Regions from separate parts of the Ruegeria sp. BG11 genome, predicted to be linked through region 1. Evidence: riboswitches for the same ligand, from Rfam matches in the RefSeq annotation. Region 1 holds a riboswitch; each other region holds the start of a gene.
What was found. Region 1 has a riboswitch for cobalamin ahead of nrdH (glutaredoxin-like protein NrdH). Riboswitches for the same ligand answer to the same signal wherever they lie in the genome.
Positions count from the first base shown of each region.

Region 2: it holds a riboswitch for cobalamin, as region 1 does, so the genes downstream of both, ACR0JF_RS06310 (DUF1636 family protein) here and nrdH (glutaredoxin-like protein NrdH) in region 1, are expected to answer to the same signal.
Region 3: it holds a riboswitch for cobalamin, as region 1 does, so the genes downstream of both, ACR0JF_RS14730 (hypothetical protein) here and nrdH (glutaredoxin-like protein NrdH) in region 1, are expected to answer to the same signal.
Region 4: it holds a riboswitch for cobalamin, as region 1 does, so the genes downstream of both, ACR0JF_RS09715 (DUF4198 domain-containing protein) here and nrdH (glutaredoxin-like protein NrdH) in region 1, are expected to answer to the same signal.

Region 1 is NZ_JBQFTH010000010.1:29,819-33,967, reverse strand. Features, by position in the region: gene nrdE (class 1b ribonucleoside-diphosphate reductase subunit alpha) at 1-1,619, opposite strand, end outside; gene nrdI (class Ib ribonucleoside-diphosphate reductase assembly flavoprotein NrdI) at 1,601-2,014, opposite strand; gene nrdH (glutaredoxin-like protein NrdH) at 2,030-2,251, opposite strand; cobalamin riboswitch at 2,337-2,528, opposite strand; gene ACR0JF_RS16275 (DEAD/DEAH box helicase) at 2,617-4,149, opposite strand, start outside.
Region 2 is NZ_JBQFTH010000003.1:41,595-45,743, reverse strand. Features, by position in the region: gene ACR0JF_RS06320 (ABC transporter substrate-binding protein) at 1-492, opposite strand, end outside; gene ACR0JF_RS06315 (ABC transporter ATP-binding protein) at 505-1,281, opposite strand; gene ACR0JF_RS06310 (DUF1636 family protein) at 1,278-1,625, opposite strand; cobalamin riboswitch at 1,732-1,936, opposite strand; gene ACR0JF_RS06305 (hypothetical protein) at 1,971-2,459, opposite strand; gene ACR0JF_RS06300 (hypothetical protein) at 2,456-2,677, opposite strand; gene ACR0JF_RS06295 (D-lyxose/D-mannose family sugar isomerase) at 2,796-3,461, opposite strand; gene ACR0JF_RS06290 (carbohydrate kinase family protein) at 3,480-4,149, opposite strand, start outside.
Region 3 is NZ_JBQFTH010000008.1:200,042-204,190, forward strand. Features, by position in the region: gene ACR0JF_RS14720 (DNA polymerase III subunit gamma/tau) at 1-949, opposite strand, end outside; gene ACR0JF_RS14725 (phosphatase domain-containing protein) at 1,119-1,622, shown strand; gene ACR0JF_RS14730 (hypothetical protein) at 1,619-2,026, opposite strand; cobalamin riboswitch at 2,114-2,335, opposite strand; gene ACR0JF_RS14735 (alpha/beta fold hydrolase) at 2,495-3,352, shown strand; gene rsgA (ribosome small subunit-dependent GTPase A) at 3,396-4,149, opposite strand, start outside.
Region 4 is NZ_JBQFTH010000005.1:92,938-97,086, forward strand. Features, by position in the region: gene cbiQ (cobalt ECF transporter T component CbiQ) at 1-247, opposite strand, end outside; gene ACR0JF_RS09705 (Ig-like domain-containing protein) at 247-825, opposite strand; gene cbiM (cobalt transporter CbiM) at 822-1,433, opposite strand; gene ACR0JF_RS09715 (DUF4198 domain-containing protein) at 1,440-2,225, opposite strand; cobalamin riboswitch at 2,354-2,555, opposite strand; gene ACR0JF_RS09720 (FKBP-type peptidyl-prolyl cis-trans isomerase) at 2,805-3,233, shown strand; gene ACR0JF_RS09725 (hypothetical protein) at 3,246-3,425, opposite strand; gene ACR0JF_RS09730 (enoyl-ACP reductase FabI) at 3,485-4,149, opposite strand, start outside.

The sequences.
Region 1 (4,149 bases):
TCGGGAAGCCAGTCACGGGTGGTGTATTTGTCGAAGAATGTGCCCGAGGCGTAGTCGGAGGTCTCGAACCCCTTAAACGACGCCTTGCGTTCCTGCGCCAGTTCGCAGGAGGTGCGGATCGCGTGATAGGCCACGGTCGCGAAATACACGGATGTGAACTCGATACCCTCAGGCGAGCCATAGTGGATATGTTCGCGCGCGAGGAACCCGTGCAGGTTCATCTGCCCCAGACCAATCGCGTGACTTTCATCATTGCCCCGACGCACCGACGGCACCGAGTCGATTGCCGACATTTCGGACACCGCCGTCAGCGCGCGGATCGCAGCGCCAACAGTGCGGCCCAAATCACCGCCATCCATCGTCTTGGCAATATTCAGCGAGCCGAGGTTGCAGGAGATATCCGTGCCTAGATGCGCATAGCTGAGGTCATCGTTAAATTCGGACGCTTCATTGACCTGCAAAATCTCGGAACACAGGTTCGACATGTTGATCCGGCCCGCAATGGGGTTCATCCGGTTCACCGTGTCTTCGAACATCACGTAGGGGTAACCGGATTCGAACTGAATCTCGGCGATGGTCTGGAAGAATTCACGCGCATTGACCTTGGATTTACGGATGCGCTTGTCATCGACCATCTCGTGATATTTCTCGGTTACCGAGATTTCCGAGAACGGCACGCCATAGACCTTTTCTACGTCATGGGGCGAGAACAGGTACATATCAGCGTTTTTCTTCGCCAACTCGAAAGTGATGTCGGGGATCACCACGCCAAGGCTCAGCGTTTTGATACGGATTTTCTCATCGGCGTTTTCGCGTTTGGTGTCGAGGAAGCGTATGATGTCCGGGTGGTGCGCGTTCAGATACACCGCACCCGCACCTTGCCGCGCGCCAAGCTGATTGGCGTAGGAGAAGCTGTCTTCCAGCAGTTTCATCACCGGGATCACGCCGGAGGATTGGTTCTCAATGCCCTTAATCGGTGCGCCGTGCTCGCGGATGTTGGTCAGCAGCAGCGCTACACCTCCACCGCGTTTGGACAGTTGCAGGGCCGAGTTGATGCCGCGCCCGATGCTCTCCATGTTGTCCTCAAGCCGCAGCAGGAAGCATGAGATCAACTCCCCGCGTGAGGCTTTGCCCGCGTTCAGGAAGGTGGGCGTCGCAGGCTGGAAACGGCCGTCGAGGATTTCTTCCATGAAGGACAGGGCCAGTGCCTCATCGCCGCGCGCCAGCGCCAGCGCGGTCATGACGACGCGGTCTTCATAGCGTTCCAGGAACCGCTGCCCGTCACGGGTTTTCAGCGTATATGAGGTGTAATATTTGAATGCGCCCAGAAAGGTCGGGAACCGGAACTTCTTGGCATAGGCCGCATCCCAGATCTTCCGCATGAAGTTCTTGGAATACTGGTCCAGAACAGCCTCTTCATAGTAGCCCTCGGACACCAGATATCCCAGCTTTTCATCCAGCGAGTGGAAGAACACGGTGTTCTGGTTGACGTGCTGCAGGAAATACTGCCGCGCGGCCATACGGTCGGCATCGAACCGGATCTTCCCCTCACCATCGTAGAGGTTCAGCATCGCGTTCAACGCGTGATAGTCCTGCTCGTTTACGCTGCTGTCGAGCATAGGTGTCTCCCTAGTTTTTCCAGCCCGGCGCGGACGCGGGCGATGTCGGTCTCTGTTCCGGCCAGCTCAAACGTATAGAGCAGCGGTACGTTGCATTTCTGGGCGATGATGCGACCGGCCAAAGCGTAGGTCGCACCGAAATTGCGGTTGCCTGTGCCGATCACTCCAACGATCCCGGCGCGTCTGTCCGGGTCGTTCAGAAACCGGATCACCTGTTTCGGAACCGCTCCGCGCCCTTCGCCATCGGCATAGGTGGGGCTGATCAGCACGTAGGAGTGTCCGGGGTCAGGCAACGGGTCCGTTCCATTCGGAATGCGGAAAGAAGTCAGGCCCAGCCGCGAGACAAAGCGGTGGGTGTTTCCGGATTTCGATGAGAAATAGACCAGCGCCGGGATCGGCGCGGCCATGGTTCAGGCCAGTTGGGCGATCATGTCCGGGCGGAAACCCGACCAGTGATCACTGCCCGCCACAACGACAGGGGCCTGACGATAGCCCAGCTCGGTCACATGGATCATGGCGCTGTCGTCCTGGGTCAGGTCGATGACGTCATAGGTGATGCCTTTTGCATCCAGCGCGCGGGTGGTGGCGGTGCATTGTACGCATGCGGGTTTGGAATATACGGTAATGCTCATGTCGTCCTCTGTCCTTTTAATGAATGCCGAGGACGCTGCGGGCAAAATGCCCCCTGAACACGCCCCCGAACCCTCCGTTCGCGGTTCTCTTTCTTTGCTTACGGCAGGTCTCCTGGCTCGCGGATTGATGTTCGGACTGGCCTTCCCAAAAGCACGCTTTCAGTGGCGTATTCAGCCGAACTCTCCGCTTACAGTTGCGGGGGCAGCGCCGGTTTTTCACCGGTTTCCCTCTTAGCTTTCAACAGGAATCGAAAGAACCGAAGCAACACCATATTGGGGCTGGTGGCGACATGTTGTCAATATATGGTGTGGCGAAGAAAATAAATTTCTTCGCTTGCACAACCTGTCGCGGGCGCTAGGGCGGTCTACTTTTTCCGCTTGGGCATCGCGTTGCCACCCTTCATCGCAGCCGCCCGCGCGCGGTTTTTCTTGCTGCTTGGCTTGCCTCTGGGTGGAGGCGGGCCTTTCGGACGGCGCGCGGGCTTCTTTTGCTGATCGCCCGAAGGGGCCTCATCTCGTTTGGGCCGCGTTTCGGGTTTTGGCTTCTCGGCCGGTTTTCGGCGCGGTTTTGCGGGCTGAGGCTCAGCCGCGCGGGCCGGGCGTTCGGGGCGCTTCTTGCCTTTGAAGTCGCGCTTGGGACCTTTGCGGCCACCACCGGAAAGGGCGGGCGGCGCGTCCAGTTGCACCAGGGTCTTGGTACCTTCGACCGTCATCTCCGGGCCAATGGCCTTCAGGAAACCTTCAACGCTGCTTTCGCGAATCTCGATATAGCTTTCGGTGTCGGCAATGCGGATCGCGCCGATATCGTCTTTGGTGATCTTGCCCGCCTTGCACAACATGGGCAGCAGATAGCGCGGCGATGCGTTCTCGTTGTGTCCCTCCGACAGCGAAAACCACACGCTCGGTCCTAAAGGCACGTTCGGCTTTGGCGCGGTATCTTGTGCGTCGCTCAGCTCCTCCGGGGCGGAATGCTTGCGCCCGTATTGACGCAGATAGGCCGCCGCGAGTTGCTGCGGTGAAAAGCGCGAGACCAGATCATCAACCAGTGCGCTTTCGCCCTCGGTGACATCCACGGTCCAGTCGTCCGAGCTGAACATCCGCTGCATGTCCTGCGCCTGAACCTCATCGGCCGAGGGTGCAGACCCCCAATCGGCTGTCAGCTTGGCGAATTTCAGCAGGCGTTGCGCCTTTTTGAACGATGCAGGCGGTATGACCAGCGCGCTGACGCCTTTCCGCCCGGCGCGTCCGGTTCGGCCCGAGCGGTGCAGCAGCGTTTCATGGCTGTTCGGCAGTTCCGCATGGATCACCAGATCAAGATTCGGCAGGTCGATGCCGCGCGCGGCCACATCGGTCGCCACACAGACCCGGGCGCGTCCGTCGCGCATGGCTTGCAACGCGTTCGAACGTTCGCTCTGCGTCAGCTCTCCGGACAGGGCCACGACCGAGAATCCACGATTCGACAGCCGCGCCGTCAGGCGGCTGACCATGGCGCGGGTGTTGCAGAAGATGATGGCGTTGGGGGCCTCATAGAAGCGCAGCACGTTGATGATTGCATTCTCACCATCGCGCGGGGCCACATTCATCGCGCGGTATTCGATATCGGCATGTTGTGTGCGCTCGCTGACGGTGCTGACACGCTCGGCATCGCGTTGGTAGCGGGCGGCGAGGGAGGTGATGGCGCGGGGAACCGTCGCGGAAAACAGCAGCGTCTGACGCTCAGACGGGGTTTGTTCCAGAATGAACTCAAGATCTTCGCGGAAGCCCAGGTCGAGCATTTCGTCGGCTTCGTCCAGCACTACGGCGCGCACGGCGGTCAGGTCAATCGACTCGCGCATGATATGGTCGCGGAGACGGCCCGGCGTTGCGACCACGATATGCGCGCCGCGCGCCAGCGCCCG
Region 2 (4,149 bases), on a different contig from region 1:
CATGACGGTGCCCAGACGCAGAACGTCGTCAAACAGCAGATCCATGCTGGCTTCGGGGCGGTCTTTGTTCAGGTGGATGCAGCTTTCGGTCAGAACCAAGGTCTTGATGCCAAAGGGCTCCAGTGTGTCGGGGGTGACGTCACCGCCGGGTTTCATGCCGTAGTACCAACCGGCGAAGAACATGTCGGGTTCAACCGCGACGAGGTTCTCGACCGTCGGGTATTTCGGGGCGAGCTCGGGAATGTCGCCGCGCTGCGCGTCGAAATCGGGGCTAGTTTTATACCAGCCGGTGATGCCGGTCAGACCAACGATGCTATCCTGAAGACCCAGCGCAAACGCCATGTCGGTCATGTTCATGTCATGAACCACGATCCGCTCGGGCTTGGTGTCGAACACCAGAGGTTCACCGCAATTGTCGACGGTGATCTCTTGCGCGGCAGCGCCGCCCGCCAGTGCGCTTAGGACCGCAGCGGACAAGAGTTTCAGTTTCATCAATCTCTCCTGTTAAGATGAAAGCTTTCGTTTTCGGATGTCCAGCGCTGGGATCACGCGTCCTTCGTGCTGGAAACACAGATAGTCAACACCAAAAGTCTCGCGCACGCGGTCTGGTGTCAGAACCTCGGCGACCGGGCCGAAGGCCGTCAGTTGCGCGTTCTTCATCAGGGCGACGTGGCTGGCGAATTCGGGAATCATGACCAGATCGTGGACGATCATCACAACCGTCACACCCAACTCGGCCACCAGAGACAGCATGTGCCCTTTGGCATCCGGATCCAGGTGGTTGGTCGGTTCGTCCAAAAACAGCAGCGAGGGGTTCTGCGCCAAAGCCCGTGCGATATGGGCGCGCTGACGCTCTCCGCCGGACAGTTTTGCCATCTGTTTACCAGCCAGATGGGACAGTTCGGTGGTGTCTAATACGCGCTGCAGGTCCGTTTTAAGAGCTTCGGCGGATTTGTCGTCCCTGATCGGGATTTGTCCAAGGGCCACATAATCGCGCAGTTGCAGCCGCCCGTCGGGTATTTCCTGCTGGCCGACAACGGCAATCCGTCGGGCCCGCTCCAGCGACGACAGTTTCCGCAGGCTTTGACCCTGAATACGTACATCGCCCAGCGCCAGTTTTGCGACACCGCACAAGAGGTTGAGCAGCGTCGTCTTGCCCGCCCCGTTCGGGCCAGCAACGGCCAATATCGCGCCTTCCTCAAGCGTGAACGAGGTGTCCCGCAGCAGAACATCTCCGTTCAGGGCGTAGTATTCCAGATTTTCTGCAATCAGAAAGCTCATACCGTGTCCTCCGGTGGAAGACAGGGCATGCGCGACAGGGTTTTGGTGTAGAGCGCTAAAGGACGGGTCGAGGCGCTGGTCCAACCATCCTCGCTTTCCCGGAATTGATGGGCAAACTCGACCAAAGCGTTCAGATCGGCGGGGGTTTGAATGTCGCCAAACAGATATTGCGCCTTGCCCTTGGCCTGCATCCCGACCGTCATCGGGCGATCGCACCCGGCCATACAGTCGATCAGGCGTGTCGAGAACCCCTCGGGCAGCTGGCTATCCAGCGTTTCCTTCGCCTTATGTGCGGGGATCGGCCCATTGCAGGTGCCGCATATCAGGACAAAATGATCAGCCATGGCACGGGGCGCCAACTTGAACAAAAGTCAAGTGAAGGCAAAAGCCATGAGTTGCATCAGCACGCAGATGTGCCATCGAGCCTCCTTCCGGGACACCCCGCCCCGGGTTGGTTAAACTGTGATGGCAGGTCTCCTGACTTGCGGGTCGTTGCTTGGCCAACCTTCCCGACCTTAGGGGCCAGTGGTTCTGTGGCGTCGCTCTCCGCTTACAGTTGCGGGGGCAGTCACGGCATTGGCCCTCGGGCCGCACCGTATTCCCATTTTCATCCCTCAGGCACAGGCCGTTGGGAACCATCCAGAGCAGCTAGTCTGCTCACGCTCCTATTGTCAAGCGCCGGAATCGCGCTATCGGACCACGCGTAGGGTCGGCCTGCGCGCGCTTTGGCCCGGTCCGACGCCATTTGTCGGGAACTGGCTGGCCAGGGTCAAACCGGCCTGTATCAGATGGGCGTCCGGGTAGCCTCCGGTCAATTCGTTCAAAGCATCGCGCGCCGCCGGAGTTTCGTCGCGGCGCATGTGATGCAGCATTCGCAACAGGGCGCATTCGTCACATGTCAGCTCGTGCCGCGTCTCAAAACAAAGCGGGTCGTTGCAGGCCAGACCTATAGGGCGGGTGTGTAGCGTGGCCTTGACGATCTTGAAAACCAGATGCGCCAGAACCAGCCCCTGGTCGCGCCCCCAGCGTTCGGTTGCGACCGAAAAGGCATGTTGCCACGCCTGCGTTTTCGGCTGTGTTAAGCTTAGGACGAAGTGCCGCATGACAGGCAGCAAACCGCGTTCGAAACCGTCAAATTCGACGCGGGGCAATGTGTGGTCAAATGCTGAGGGTTTCATGCGCGTTCCCTATTGGGTTTGGGGGCTTGTGCGACCAAAGGGTGGACGTTTTGCGGAAGATTGTTTGGGTCAACCGGCGTTTCAGGACGCGGCGATGCAGCGCGGACGGGAAAGCTGTGATCGGCCTCGGTCGCCTGTCTCATCTTCGGTTTCAAAGCGCAGCCATGGCGGCTGGCAACGGCGTCCATGGCAAACAGGTCGGCGAGGGATTTTCGCATGAGGGTTATCTTTCGGTCGAAAAATGGGACCGGGCGATGATTCCAACGGAATCTGACTGGGTCAGACGTTAGCTGACAAAAACAGTCAGAAAAGGCAAGCGCGAAACTCTAAATGAAGTCAGTAGTCGGCAACCAAAAGGAAATCCGGGGCCGTGTCTTCTTCGATTGTTGCAAAGCGGGGGATCGGGTCTTCGAATACGTTGTCCGTCCGGTCGTCATTCACGGTTGAGACTTCGCCAATCAAGCAATCCCCACGTTCCGCCCAGAAGGCATGCCAGATGCCGGGCATCAAGGTCACGCTCTGACCTGGCTTCAGGCGCAGATGCTCTCCGGGCTGTATGGTGACAGGGCAGGCATCGCTGGGAACGGTGACCGGGGTATCGCGGTCGATACCGCCATCGGGGTCCGAGGCATAGATTTCCATAACCAGATCGCCGCCCCCTCGGTTGATGATGTCCTCGGCTTTGACGATATGGCGGTGCATCGGCGACAGCTGTTTGTCGCGAGAGATCAGCAGCTTTTCGGCATAGAGCATACCGCGCCCCCGGCTCAGATCGTTCACGTTGCCGTTGCGCAGGGTGAACAGGAACAACCCAAGTTCATCAAACTTGCCTTGACCGTAGTCGGTGATATCCCAACCTAGGCCATGGGCGCGGATGCTGTCGGCATCGGCGCTGCGCATTTGCTCAGGTGTCCAATCTGCGAAAGGCGGCAGGACGGCACCAAATGAACTGATGAATGCCTGGGCTTCGGTCTTGATACGGTTGATTTCGGATCGTTTCATATCGGACTCTTCGTAGGGCTATAATTCATGCGACCAGGGCGGATTTGCTCCGGCGCGCGAGACGGTTACGGCAGCCACCTCTGCACCCAAGGTCAAAGCGTCGCGTAGCGCATCCGGGGACAGTGCTTTCAAGCCGGGCTTTGCAAGTTGGCCAGCGCGTTCCAGCGAGGCCAGAACCCCGGCGTTAAACGTGTCCCCCGCGCCAACCGTATCCACAACTTGCACCGGTTTGACAGGGACTGAGACCACCGTGCCGTTGGCCAGATAACCCGAGGCGCCCTCACTCCCACGGGTGACGATGACCGCGGAGGGGCCTGCTTGAAGCAGCAAAGGGACTTTCTGATCGTGGTTTTCCGGGCCGGGGATGATCCAGTCCAGATCCTCATCCGAGACTTTGACGATATCGGCTTGTTCGATCATCTGGTTCAACCGCGTGCGGTAGCGGGTCTGATCCTGTATGAAACCGGGTCGGATATTGGGGTCCAACATCACAGCACAGTTCGCGCCATGTTGCGCAAGCATCGCGGCATAGGCATCCGCGCAAGGCTCACAGGCAAGGCTGATGCCACCAAAATACAGCGCTGAAACCGCGGGAAGTTGGCGCGGCATATCCTCTGCACGTAGCATCCGACCCGCAGTGTTTTCATCGACAAACGTGTAAGTCGCGTGGCCGTCCTTCAGTTGAACA
Region 3 (4,149 bases), on a different contig from region 1:
TTGGGTCTTCGGCTGCGTCCGGGGTGATCTTCACGACCGAAACCCAATGAGTGATTTCGGCCAGATCACGCAGCACGGCTAGTGGATCAGCTCCTGCGGCATATTGGCCACCAAGCTCGGTCAGCGCCCCTGCCGCATCGCCCCGCAGGATCATGTCCATGAGGTCCAGAACCCGGCCACGATCCGCCAGGCCCAGCATCGCGCGCACTTGATCTGCCGTCGTCTCTCCGGCCCCGTGTGAGATCGCCTGATCCAGTAATGAGGTGGCGTCGCGGGCAGATCCCTCGGCAGCACGGGTGATCAGCGCCAAGGCGTCTTCGGCAATCTCAGCACTCTCCGCAGAAGCGATCTTGCGCAGCAGGCCGATCATATCCTCGGGTTCGATCCGGCGCAGGTCGAAGCGTTGGCAGCGCGACAGAACCGTGACGGGAACCTTGCGAATCTCAGTTGTGGCGAAGATGAACTTCACATGCGCCGGCGGTTCCTCAAGCGTCTTGAGCAGCGCGTTGAAGGCGCTGGTCGACAGCATATGGACCTCATCGATGATGTAGATCTTGTAACGGGCCGAGGCTGCGCGGTAGCGAACACTGTCGATGATCTCGCGAATATCATTCACGCCGGTGCGACTGGCGGCGTCCATCTCAATCACGTCGACATGGCGACCTTCCATGATGGCGACGCAGTGTTCACATTGGCCGCAAGGCTCGGTCGTGGGTCCGCCATTTCCGTCCGGTCCGATACAGTTCATGCCTTTCGCAATGATCCGTGCGGTCGTGGTTTTGCCGGTTCCGCGAATGCCTGTCATGACAAAGGCTTGCGCGATGCGATCCGCTTCAAATGCGTTTTTGAGCGTGCGGACCATCGCATCCTGACCCACCAGATCGGCAAAGGTTTCCGGGCGATATTTGCGGGCGAGAACCTGATAGGCGGGGCTGTCTGAGTCGGTCATGTCTGCTCTGGCGGATTCGGAACGTCACTGCAGCGTAGAGGCCCGCGCCGCCCGCGTCCACATGAGTTGAAGAACGATTTTGTTTTGGAAACTGGCGCGTCAGGGGTACACTCTTCAGATTGTGAATCAAGCCTAAAGTCAGGATCAACGCTTCCGGGGGGATGCTGTCATGACGAATTTGGTCATTCATGCTTTGCAAGTGGGCGGGGGCACACTTGCCCTAACGTCGATGCCGGGAAAGGGCGGCGACTATGCAGGCGACCTTGAAACGATTGGAGATTGGAGGCCGGGCCTCGTGCTGTCGATGACAACCGAGGCCGAGCTGGTCCAGTTTGGAGCCCGCGATTTTGGCCGCGACGTTCAGGGGCGCGCCAGCCGCTGGGTGCATCTGCCGATTCAGGATTTCGGCGTGCCACCGTCAGAGGTTGATGCGCAATGGCCCGATGTTAGTGCCGCGGCGCGGCAGGCTTTGTCTGGCGGAGGGCGCGTGCTTGTCCATTGTCAGGGCGGATGTGGTCGCTCTGGCATGGTGGTGCTGAGGTTGATGATCGAATGCGGCGAGGCTCCAACCCAAGCGCTGGATCGGTTGCGCAAGCTACGCCCCTGCGCGGTCGAAACCGATGCACAGAAGCACTGGGCCACCTTGCCCGCCCGAGCTTTGGCAGACTCCTAAGCCGACAGTTGCAGTTCCGCCGGGGTCGTTTTGCGCGGCGCAATCACTGATGCCTCGAGCATGGCGCAGGGCAGGGATGTCATCGCTGCGCTAGGCAGGCTGCTCGTGTCGGTACCGAACATCAAATCGGCATAGCGATCGAGGGTCTCGCTGTCGGCCTTAGGATCCGCTCCGCAATAGACCCGCACCCGAGATTGGCTGGCCCGAAACCGGGCGTGGCAGCCGTCCGAGCAATGGGTCAGGTCACTGCTGCCTTCGATTTCAAAGTCCGATGTGGTCGCCGGACCAGCTTGGTCCAGTGCGTCAACCATTGAACGCGCCAGCCGCGCCAGCGCCGGGCAAGTCTTGCCGGTATGTTGGCAGATAGTTGCCGAGAACCTATGTGTCTTCGTCTTCCAGATCATCCTGCGCCCTCCGCGCGGTGGACAGGGGCTGGGATCAGGTGGGGCAGATAGGGTCTGTCACGGCCTGCCCGGACACCCCGCCCGAGTTTGGGTTATGTTGACGATGGCAGGTCTCCTGACTTGCGGGTCATCGCTTTGCCGACCTTCCCGGCCTTTCGGCCAGTGGCTCTTCGACATCGCTCACCGCTTACAGTTGCGGGGGCAGTCGCGGATTTGGTTCGTCCCGAGTAAGTCGGGGAAAACCGCACCGTGTTCCCTTTTCATCCCGACCTCTTGTGAAAGCCGGGAACCATCACACCATCGCTAGCGTTCAAAACCATTCTGAGTCAAGTTGAACTTTCTGCGCTGCGGAAAGACGATCCGCAAAGTGGACGCGTGGTCAAGCGGGATCGCAGTTGACTTGCATGGGCTGTCTGGGGTCAAGTTGCAATGTGAACTCATCAGTTCAGTTTTCCACCGAGGATGCCCATGTTGGATGCAAACCAAACAGTGCTGATCGAAGATGTTCAGATCCCGGTGGGGGATGGTGCCCTGTCCGGGTGGATCTACCGGCCCGTGGCGCAGCCCGAAACCGTAGTGGTGGTCAACAGCGCGACAGGGGTTCCGCGAGACTACTACAAGCATTTCGCACAATGGTTGGCCTCGGATCGTGATATCGCCTGTCTGATCTACGACTACCGGGAATTCGGGCATTCGAAATCGGGCCCACAGCGTCGGTCGAAGATTTCGATGGCCGATTGGGCGTTGCAGGACATGCCCGCCGCGCGGGCCGAGATGCGCCGACGGTTCCCGCTGTCGCAGCAATGGTCAGTTGGTCATTCGCTTGGAGGGATGCTGGGGCCAGTGCAGCCGGATATCGACAAGATTGATCGCATGATCTGCGTCTGTTCTGGCCTTGTGAAGTTGGGCGATCATCCTTGGCCGTACCGCGCTCTGGCCGGGTTGTTCTGGTATGGGCATGTGCCTCTGGTCGTGAGCGGCCTGGGGTATTTGCCGGGCAAGGCACTTGGGTTTGGAACAGACCTACCGCCTAAGGTCTATTGGCAATGGCGCAAATGGTGCACCGCGCCGCAAAGCTATCTGCCCGAGATCGGAGACACACTGCCGCAAGCTACGTGGCAGGATGCTGACGTTCCCGTCGACCTTTTTGCCTTCACAGATGATGAGATGGTCCCAGAAGCTGCCGTTTGGCGGTTGGCCGAGCTTTATGGTCCAAAAGCACGCCGTCACCTGTTGTCACCGGAAGAGTTTGGTGTTCGGGAGATCGGCCATATCGGTGTGTTTGCCCGCCGAAATGCGGTGCTCTGGCCACGATTGATCGCTTGATGGGGGGCGCCGGCGGACCGACGCCCCTTTTTCAGCCCGTGTTTCAATCGCCGCGCCGCGCGGATTTTCCGTGCATCGCAGATCGGACCATCTTGCCGAAAGCCTTGTCGCGTGCCCGCGCCTCGGCCACGGTCTCAGAGTTGCGCTGATCCTCGCGCCTCAGCTTGCGCCAGCGTTCCAACCGATCTGCATCCAGTGTGCCTGCTTCAATCGCCGCCTGCACAGCGCAACCGGGCTCGGCCTCATGCTGGCAATCCGAGAACCGGCAGGTTTGGGCCAGCTCCAGAATGTCCGAGAACACTTCGTCCACCCCGTCCTGCGCGTCGAGCAGGCGCAGGGCGCGCATGCCGGGGGTGTCGACCAGCCAACCGCCATTTTGCATCGGATGTAAGGCGCGAGACGTCGTGGTGTGGCGGCCGCGGGCGTCATCCTCGCGGATTGTGGCTGTTGCCTGATCCTGCCCGGTCATTCCGTTGGCGAGCGTTGTTTTGCCAACCCCGGATGACCCGACCAAAGCCGCTGTCTGACTCGCCGGACACCATGCCAGAACCTGCTGCAGGTCTAACGCTTCATGCGCGTTGACCGTCAGGACTGTCAAAAACGGTGCCAGCGCTTCGGCCTGCTTGGCGTAGGCTGCGGGGTCCGAGCAGCTATCTGCTTTGGTCAGGACCACGACAGGATAGCAGCCCGCCTGATGCGCCAGTGCCAGATACCGTTCGAGCCGGGGCACATTGAAATCCGCATTGCACGAGCTGACGATGAACAGCACGTCAACATTGGCTGCGATCAGTTGCGCC
Region 4 (4,149 bases), on a different contig from region 1:
AACTGTCCATCATCGCCATCCGCTTGAGTGTCTTGCGCCAAGGCAGCCGGGATATCACCAGCAGAGACAGCGCGATCATCAGCGCCGCCGCAAGGGCGGGCAGGGAGGATAGGGAGACCACAACGACCGCAAACAAAACGGACATGACGACGCGGACGCGCGGATCAAGCGCGGTGATCAACCCCCGTTGACCGATCGTGCCAGCCTCGGCCAGTGTCCGCTCCTGTGGTTCCAGTACGTGTGCCATCAGCCTGCCAGTTTCCTCCGCGCCGCGAGGTAGAAGCCCAGCCCGAACAGGCCAAAGATGTAACCGATGCCGCCTAGAATGGTCTGTAGGTCGTTATGTTCACGATAGGCGGCGATTTCCCGGCGTAGAGGGCGTATTTCGTCGCGGACCGCTGCTGCGATGGCCTGACGCTCTTCTTCGCTGAGAGAGGCCATTGTGACGCCCTCCGAGGCGGGCGTAGGCGTGGGTGACGCTGCAGGCTTGTTCTGGATGGCGACGCCCATGATCTTGGCAACGTCATCGGCGGGCATGGTGACCTCGGCCACGTGACCGGCGCCGAGGTCGGCAAAGAAGGTATGGGCGACGGCTGTGGTGGGCGTGTAGATGAAGAACCCGTCTGCGTTGGTCGTGGCCCGGCCCAGCTCGACCCCGTTTGGATCGGTCACGACGACCTCGGTATCGGTCGCCATGGTGCCGTTGGAGAAGCCGATTTCCCCTTCGATCGCATCGCCGGACGCAAAGACTCCGGCAATCACCTTATGGGCCAGCGCGGGCAGAGGGGCCGCGCATAGGGCCAGGATGAGCGCAATCTTTCTCATGTGGCGGGCCTTGTCAGGAACAGTTCAGGTTTGACTTTTCGCGCGAGAAGAACGGCAAATCCGGTCAGGACGGCCTCGACTATCATAACCGGGATGTGGGCAAAGAAGACCAGCTTGGCGGCAGGGAGGAATTCGTCCCCTGAAAGGGCCAATGAAATGCCCACCATGACGGTCGTGGCTGCAATGGCAAAGGCACCACCTATGCCACCCCAAATCGCTCCATGGACCGGCGAACCGCGCCCGATCAGGGGGCGGAACAGCAGCCCCGCCAGAACGGCCGGAAAGGCGATGTTAAGCGTATTGATCCCCAGCACCGTAAGCCCGCCGAAGCCGAAAAAGACTGCCTGCAGGAGCAGACCCACAAACAGGGCCGGGAAGGCGGCCCAGCCGAGCAGAAGCCCGGCCAGACCGTTGAGGATCAGATGCACCGACGACGGGCCGATCGGCACGTGGATCAGAGAGGCCACGAAGAAACTGGCCGCCAGCACCCCTGCTGTGGGGATGCGGTCCAGATCCAGCGACCTGAGGCCCATTGCGACCCCACCAGCGGCGGCAACGGCTCCGCCGATGACGACCGGGTTGGATAGGGCTCCGTCGACGATGTGCATCTGTGGTTACTCCATGTCCCAGGCGCGGATCCAGATCACCGCGTCCTGGCTCAGCTCTTTGCCTTCATGTTCGGTTTCAGGACCAGCGCCCAGGGCGGCAAAGCCCCAGTAACCAGCTTTCGGGACACCGAAGGAGAAATAGCCGTTGGCGTCGGAAATGGCCACCACGGCGCCACCGGGCATCGGCGAAACGGTGGGTTCGGAGGAGGCTTGGCTGTCGAAGCTGGGCTTGGCCGCCATGTATTCGATCTCGATCTCAGCGCCGGCAACCGGTTCGCCGTTTGCCAGAACCTGACCGGTGAAGGTCGAGCCTGCGATGATGTTGTAGGGCTTGTTCAGCGGTACGATCTCGGTCGCCAGACCTGCAGGGTTCATCCAGTCGGTCGGCAGTTCGTTGCGGTTCAGGAACGCTTTGGTGATCTGCTGGATATAGATATCCTCGGCCTCTTCGTAATAGGGCTCAGGCACAGTGACCATCACGTAGTCGCCCGAACGCTTAACCGGGACAGAACCTTGAAAGGCCGCGCCTTCGTTCTCGGGGCTCGAAAACCGGATGGGCTCCAGCGTGTCCAGCAGGTCGGTCTTTTCGCCATTGTGGATCACGTAGAATTCCTGCGGCTTTTCCAGATCCATGACATGGCCGTTTTCAAACGGGTGCCAGAAGATCAGCTTGACCGGCACGTCGCCCGGCGCCTCGATCAGCGTGTCGGTGGTGTATTCCAGCAGAAAATGTGCGTGCGCCATCGCTGGAATCGCCAGCGCGGCAGCAGCCGTGCAAAACAGCTTCTTCACAAAGTGTTTCCTTCGTCCTTCGTGCCAACCCCGGCACGTTTCTTGCTTGATATCGGGACAAACGGAGCCATTTACCCAAAATAAGGGCATCGGCCCAATGCACACCCCGGCATCGGTGACACACCCCTTCCGAGGGTGCATGTCCGGCAGGTCTCCTGACTTGCGGGTCAAAGCAACGGGCTGGCCTTCCCGGGTGGAACCCAGTGGCGCATCAGCCCTGCTCACCGCCTACAGTTGCGGGGGCAGTTGCGGCATTGGGTGGATCAGAATTCCCCGCACCGCATTCCCTTTTCTCCGGGCGAACCCGGAACCGGACATGAGGATGCTGATGGCAGAGATTCCCATCACCGGTCAATCTCTATTTAAGACTGTAGCGATAACATCTTGTCGATAGGATCGGATGTTCCTGTTCTGCCCGCTCGGTATTGAAGGCGCGCGTGTAAGCGACGACAAGAGGACGCGCAAGCCTGCACCGCAATCTGGACATCAGAATCAGATGCATGCATCTTGCGCCGCGTCAGACTCCGGCGTAGCGCGCTTGTGTTCGGCGCCCTATTCCCCACAAGCCCCGGAGGCCCAATGTCTGAGATCAAACAAGGCGACACAGTTCGCATCCACTATACCGGCACGCTGCTGGACGAGACCGTGTTTGACAGCTCAGACGGGCGCGATCCGTTAGAGTTCGTTGTTGGTTCGGGCCAGATCATACCCGGCCTGGACAGTGCGATGCCAGGACTGGCGGTTGGTGACAAGAAGCGGGTCGAGATTGCCTGTGTCGACGCCTATGGCCCGATCAACCCGGCGATGCGGCAGGACATCCCGCGTGAGGGTATTCCGGATGATATCCCACTAGAGCCGGGAACCCAGTTGCAGATGCAGACCCCCGATGGTCAGGCGCTGCCGGTAACGGTTGTCGAGGCGAACGAGGCCACGGTGACGCTGGACGCCAATCACCCACTGGCCGGGCAGGACCTGATCTTCGATATTGAGGTTGTCTCGGTGAACTGAAGGCTTGAGGTCTTAGCCCCAAAGCCCGTCAAGCGCTGCACGGACCTGCGGTTGCGTGAAGAACACGAACAACACCAGCAATGTGGTCAGCGTCAAAAGCAGAACACGGGCGCGGGGGCTTAGGAACCCCGTCTTCCGTTTGGTCTGGGTGCCACGCGTATTGCTGGCAAGGATCTGGTCAGTTTTGCTCATGCCCATATCCCTGACGCCGAAAGATGGTCAAATCTTGGCGGCGTCTGGGAAAGATATGGTCACATGAAATCCGGCTGTGGCATTCCAAGCACGTGGAAACCGCCATCCACTCTGATGATCTCGCCCGAGGTGCAAGCCCCCGCATCCGAGGTCAGGTAAACCGCTGTGCCGCCAACGGCCTCTAGCGTAGCGTTCGAGCGCATCGGCGCATTCTGGTCGCAGAACTTGTAGGTCTTGCGCGCACCGCCAATTGCAGCCCCGGCCAGGGTCTTCATCGGACCGGGCGAAATCGCGTTCACGCGGATGCCCTCTGGGCCGAGATCGTTGGCCAGATACCGTGTTGCCGATTCCAGCGCGGCTTTGGCAACGCCCATGACGTTGTAATTCGGAACCACACGATTCGAGCCTTGGTAGGTCAGCGTCAGTAGTGAGCCGCCATTGTCCTTCATCAGCGGATAGGCGCGACGGGCGACCTCGATGAAAGAGTAGGCCGACACATCCATCGAGTGCTTGAAATTGGCCCTTGTGGTGTTCAGAAACCGGCCTGTCAGCTCGTTCTTGTCCGAATAGGCAATCGCGTGAACGACAAAGTCGATGGTTGGCCAGCGTTCGCCCAACTCGCCAAAGGCGCGGTCCAGCGAGGCGTCATCGGTGACATCCGCATCCACCATGAAGTCGCTGCCGAGGCTTTCGGCCAATGGCTGCAGACGCTTCCCGAACGCAT